DNA from 2 places in the Pseudomonas sp. SG20056 genome. Region 1 is predicted to be linked to the other one. Evidence: predicted binding sites of a transcription regulator. Region 1 holds the regulator's gene; the other holds the start of a gene.
What was found. Region 1 encodes FliA, which starts transcription of late flagellar genes. Its sites were predicted from a motif close to CTAAAGTTTNNNNNNNNNNNGCCGNTAA; they were not measured.

Region 1 (3,152 bases):
AGTGGCATGTGGCACACGGGGGTCGAGCTGGAAATTGACGATGGCGTTATGCAGCTCACGGGTCAGCTTGCCGACCTCGTGATACAGGCCACGGTCACGCGCTTTGTTGAGCTCATGTATCAGCTGTACCGCTTCACCAAAGTTGCCTTGTTCCAGGCTGTCTACCAGTTGGCGAGCGTTGTGTTTCAGGGTCGACTCAAGGTCACCCTGAACGGAATCTTTATGTTCCATAGCACCCTCATGGCAAACATCAGCCGTTGACCCGCTCGAAGATCTTTTCAATCTTCTCTTTCAGCACCTGGGCAGTGAACGGTTTGACTACATAACCGTTAACCCCAGCCTGGGCTGCTTCAATGATCTGATCGCGCTTGGCTTCTGCGGTGACCATCAACACCGGCAGGGTTTTCAGGCGCTCGTCTGCACGTACCGCGCGCAGCAGGTCGATGCCCGTCATGCCGGGCATGTTCCAGTCCGTCACCAGAAAATCGAAACTGCCGCTCTGCAGCATGGGCAGCGCGGTGACGCCATCATCGGCTTCCGCTGTGTTGGTGAACCCCAAGTCACGCAGGAGGTTCTTGATGATCCGTCGCATCGTTGAAAAGTCATCAACGATGAGGATTTTCATGTTCTTGTCCAAGTCGACCTCCGTACAGTCCCAAACGCACACAGCAACCTGCGTGCGCTTTTAATCGTGAAACCGGCCCAGCGCTAGCGAATACAACTCAATGTGCACGCCACTCGCCCAAACGAGCGCGTAAACGAGCGGCACACTGACTGTGTAGTTGGCTTACACGTGATTCGCTAACCCCCAACACCTCGCCGATCTCTTTAAGATTCAGTTCTTCATCGTAATATAGCGCTAACACCAGGCGCTCGCGCTCCGGCAGGTTGGCAATGGCATCTGCCAGGGCCGCCTGAAAGCGTTCATCTTCCAGATCACGAGAAGGTTCGAGGTGGTTGCTGCCAGCGTCTTCACCCAGCCCACCGTGCTCGCCGTCCTGCAACAGGTCGTCGAAACTGAACAGGCGGCTGCCTAAAGTGTCGCCAAGAATGCCGTAGTAATCCTCGAGACTCAATTGGAGTTCGGCCGCAACCTCTTGATCTTTAGCGTCTCTGCCGGTTCTGGCCTCAATTATTCGAATTGCGTCGCTAACCATGCGGCTATTGCGATGCACTGAACGTGGCGCCCAATCACCTTTACGCACCTCATCAAGCATTGAGCCGCGAATGCGAATACCGGCGAACGTCTCGAAACTGGCACCTTTGCTGGAGTCGTATTTTTTTGACGCTTCAAGCAGACCGATCATCCCGGCCTGAATCAGATCATCGACCTGCACATTGGCCGGTAGACGGGCCAGCAAGTGATAGGCAATGCGTTTGACCAGGGGCGCGTAGCGCTCGATCAACTGGTGCTGGGAATCCTGCGCCTGCGCCTTGCTATACATACGAAGTCCAGAGGCTGCTGTCATATGGCCGTGTCCGCGATCGGTTGCTGCACCAGACGCTCAACGAAAAACTCCAAATGACCGCGCGGGTTAGCCGGTAACGGCCAGGCGTCGACTTTCTGGGCTATCGCCTTGAACGCCAGCGCGCACTTCGAGCGCGGGAAGGCTTCGTAGACCGCGCGCTGCTTCTGCACGGCCTTGCGCACTGACTCGTCATACGGCACTGCGCCTACATACTGCAGGGCAACATCAAGAAAACGATCAGTGACTTTAGTCAGCTTAGCAAAGAGGTTGCGACCTTCCTGCGGGCTGTGAGCCATATTGGCCAGTACGCGGAAACGGTTCATGCCGTGGTCGCGGTTGAGCAATTTGATCAGCGCGTAGGCATCGGTAATCGACGTAGGCTCATCACACACCACCACCAGCACTTCCTGGGCAGCGCGCACGAAGCTCACAACACCGTCACCAATACCCGCGGCGGTGTCGATGATCAACACGTCGAGGTTGTCACTGATATCGCTGAACGCCTGGATAAGCCCCGCATGTTGCATGGGTGACAGCTGCACCATGCTCTGAATACCCGAGGCTGCCGGCACGATACGAATGCCGCCAGGGCCCTGCAGTAACACATCGCGCAGCTCGCACTCGCCACTGATGACGTCTTCCAGGGTGCGTTTGGCGCTGAGGCCCAACAACACGTCGACGTTGGCCAAGCCAAGGTCGGCGTCCATCAGCATCACCCGACGGCCGAGATCAGCCAGGGCCAACGCCAGGTTCACCGAGACGTTGGTCTTACCGACGCCACCTTTGCCGCCGGTCACCGCAATCACCTGTACGGGATGCATACCCATATTTCTACACACCTTGTCTAACTTCGACTGGAGCCACTTGGCTGGCTAAGCGCGGTTCATTGCCAACAGCAGGACGCTTAACTGACGCGTCGTGCGGGTTGCTGGTAAAGCCCGGCAAACATCTCCGCCATCGTATCTTCGCTTGGATCCTGGGTTGCCTGCAGCCCTACGGCCCGGCTAACCAATTGATGACTGCGTGGAATCTGCAAATCATCGGGAATGCGTGGCCCATCAGCGAGATAGGCTACCGGTAGACGCTGGCTAATAGCCAGTCCTAAAACCTCACCCAGGCTGGTGGCCTCATCCGCTTTTGTCAGAATGCAGCCAGACAAGCCGCAACGCTTATAACTATGGTAGGCGGCTTTCAGCACTTGGCCCTGGCTGGTAGCGGCCATGACCAGATAATTTTTTGCGTTGACACCACGGCTGGCCAGCGTTTCCAGCTGCATGCGCAGGGCTGGGTCATTGGCGGGCAGGCCGGCAGTGTCAATCAGCACCACCCGCTTGCGCGCCAGCGGAGCCAAGGCTTGAGTCAACGATTGACCAGGGTCAACCAGCGTTACCGGGACATTGAGAATACGCCCCAAGGTCTTGAGCTGCTCCTGAGCACCAATGCGGTAGCTGTCCAGGCTGACCAGGGCAATATGCTGGGCGCCGTACTTGAGCACGTAACGCGCGGCCAGCTTGGCCAGAGTAGTGGTTTTGCCCATGCCAGCAGGGCCTACCAAGGCGATTACGCCGCCCTCTTCCATCGGTTCCTGCTTCGGCGTTTTGATCGCGTGAGCCAGGTGCGCCAGCACCATGCGCCAGGCCTGGCGAGGTTCAGTCACCGTATTCACACGCTCCAGTAGCGCTT
Region 2 (3,152 bases), 1.4 Mb from region 1:
CATGCGCAGCGTCCTGAAGTTGGTGTCGTCGGCGGCAAACTGCTGAGCGGTGATGGGCGTATTGATCAAGCTGGCTTGCTGCTCGGGCTGCGCGGTCCTGCAGGCCGTATTTTTGCCGGTGAGGCAATGGACAGCGCGGGTTACCTGCAGCGTCTGCAGGTCGATCAGAACTACAGCGCCGTCAGCGATGCCTGCCTGATGGTCCGCGCTGACATCTATCATCAAGTGGGCGGGTTGGATACAACGCTGAGTGCCTACCGTGATGTCGATTTCTGCCTTCGGGTGCGTTCAGCGGGTTACCTGACCGTATGGGCTGCTCATGCGGTGTTAATGCATGACCATGTATACCGAGAGCCTGACGTGGCTGGGCAGGATGCTCTCTACGAACGTCACCTGCCCGATATTGCACGTGATCCTGCTTACAACCGTAATCTGGCGCTCAGCGGGCGCGGTTTTGATTTAGAAGCTGACGCCGGTTTGACCTGGCGTCCACTGAGCTGGCGCCCGCTGCCAGTGGTACTGGCGCATCCGGCGGATCCCTTTGGCTGCGGTAACTACCGTGTGATCAAACCGTTCTCGGCGCTTAAAGAGCACGGAATGGTCGATGGCATGATGTCTATTGGGTTGTTGCAGGTGCCGGATCTGGAGCGTCTTGATCCTGACGTGATTGTGCTGCAACGACAAATAGGTGATGAGCGGCTGGATGCGATGCGGCGGATCAAGAAGTTCTCGCGCGCTTTCACCATTTATGAGTTGGACGATTACCTGCCCAACCTGCCACTCAAAAGCGTGCATCGTCCGCAGATGCCAAAAGACATACTTAAGTCGCTGCGCAAGGGGCTGAGCTTTGTCGATCGCTTCACGGTATCCACTGCGCCGTTGGCTGAGGCCTTTGCCGGCTTGCATGGGGACATTCGGGTGATTGAGAACCGCTTGCCGGTGGATTGGTGGAGCGGCCTTTCATCCAAGCGACAACGCGGCAGGAAACCGCGCGTTGGTTGGGCGGGTGGTATCAGTCATACCGGTGATCTTGAGCTGATCACTGACGTGGTCAAAGAGCTGGCAGGTGAGGTCGAGTGGGTGTTTATGGGGATGTGCCCGGACCGAATTCGCCCTTATGTACATGAGTTGCATGCCGGCGTTGCAATTGATCTGTACCCAGCCGCATTGGCCCGGCTGGATCTGGATCTGGCTTTGGCGCCAGTCGAGCAGAACCTGTTCAATGAATGTAAAAGCAACCTGCGTCTTCTTGAGTACGGCGCGTGTGGTTTCCCGGTGGTTTGCAGTGACCTGGTGTGCTACCAGGGCGCACTGCCGGTAACTCGGGTGAAAAACCGTTTCAAGGATTGGGTCGACGCCATTCGTATGCACATCAGTGATCTGGAGGCGAGTGCCAGGATGGGCGATGAGCTGCGCCGTCAGGTGCAGGGTGGCTGGATGCTGGATGGGGCAAATATTGAGGCTTGGAGAGCCTCATGGTTGCCCGATTGATGCCGACAGCATGCTGCCGGTTTGTGTGGTGCATTAATAAAGCTGTTTTGGTACGTGAAAAAATCGGTATTTGCCGTCGGGATGTCGGCAGATACCAGATTTTTCTCGGTGTTGCCGCTTAAGTAATTGTTCTATCTGCGGAAAAAAAAATAGAACGAGTTGCTAAAGCTGTTCCTAAGGCCGCCGATATAAAGATCGAATGCGAACTTTATGGGGCGTCTGAGCAAAGCAGGCCCGAAGCTCGCAGGCTCAGACAAACTCAGTAGCACGGTCCTTTGGAGGCAAACACCATGGCCCTTACAGTCAACACAAACGTAGCGTCACTCAACACTCAGCGTAACCTCAACAGCTCATCCAAAGGCCTGGACACTTCGCTGCAGCGCCTGTCCACCGGCTTCCGCATCAACAGCGCCAAGGATGACGCCGCCGGTCTGCAAATTTCCAACCGCCTGACCAGTCAGATCAACGGTCTAAACGTTGCGACCCGTAACTCCAACGATGGCATTTCCCTGGCACAAACCGCTGAAGGTGCACTGCAGCAGTCGACTGGCATTCTGCAACGTATCCGTGACTTGGCTCTGCAGTCGGCTAACGGTTCCAACGGTGCGACTGAGCGTGCAGCTCTGCAAGGCGAAGTGTCGCAGTTGCAACAAGAACTGAACCGTATTTCTGAAACCACCAGCTTCGGTGGTCGTAAGATTCTTGATGGTTCTTTTGGTTCGCAAAGCTTCCAGGTGGGTGCAAACGCCTACGAAACCATCAGCGTTTCGATCGGTTCTGCAGCCACTGATCGTATCGGTATCAACCGCTTTACCACTGATGGTGCGGCCGCTGCTGCTACTGCTTCGGGTGCTGCGTTCAGTGCTACCTCGGGTAGTGCTTACGGTGATGCGTCCTTCAATATCAACTCCAAACTGTCCGACGGTGATGTAGCCATTGCCGGTACAGCCAGCGGTTCGGCGAGTGAAGTGGCTCGTGCCATCAACGCTAAGAGCGACGAAACCGGCGTAACTGCCAACGCTCGTACCGTTGCCACATTGGGTGGTATCACTGTCTCGGGTACTGTTTCTTTCGATCTGTCTGGCCTGACCAGCAAATCGCTTGATACTGACTCTGCCACTGTTTCTGCCGTAGTGAACGACCTGAGCAACCTGTCTTCCCTGGCTGATGCGATCAACCGTGAAACCGGTAAAACGGGTATTTCGGCTGTTTCCAAAGGCAGCACCATTGAGCTGACCAGCTCCCGTGGCGATGCGATCAGCATTAGCAACTACGCAGGCTCCGGTGGTGCAACCCTGCAGGCTAATAGCTTCGACGGTGAAGATGACGTGGGTACTGCAGCTACCATCGTGACTGGCGGAGGTGCGCGTGCTGACGGTCAAGTTCAGCTTGAAGCAGCTGATGCCTTCAGTGTGAATGGGATGAGTGGTGCTCTGGGTACTGATGGCTTCAGTGAGCTGGATGCGGTCAATACCATTGACATCGGTACGGCCACAGGTGCGCAGGACGCTCTGGGTATCATCAACGGTGCGATCTCTAACATCGATAGCCAGCGTGCCCAGCTTGGTGCTGTTCAGAACCGTTTCGAGAACACCATCTCGAACCTGCAGAACATTTCTGAGAACTCCTCTGCAGCTCGCAGCCGGATTCGTGACACTGAC

Region 2: RHP75_RS14075 (flagellin) is a predicted target of FliA. The motif match lies at 1,654-1,681, and genes of this name have one in related genera.

What each region holds. Positions count from the first base shown of each region.
Region 1 covers NZ_CP134499.1:1,526,491-1,529,642, reverse strand. Annotated here, with positions in the region: gene RHP75_RS07340 (protein phosphatase CheZ) at 1-231, opposite strand, end outside; gene RHP75_RS07335 (chemotaxis response regulator CheY) at 251-625, opposite strand; gene fliA (RNA polymerase sigma factor FliA) at 723-1,469, opposite strand; gene fleN (flagellar synthesis regulator FleN) at 1,466-2,296, opposite strand; gene flhF (flagellar biosynthesis protein FlhF) at 2,374-3,152, opposite strand, start outside.
Region 2 covers NZ_CP134499.1:2,946,475-2,949,626, reverse strand. Annotated here, with positions in the region: gene RHP75_RS14080 (glycosyltransferase) at 1-1,491, shown strand, start outside; gene RHP75_RS14075 (flagellin) at 1,782-3,152, shown strand, end outside.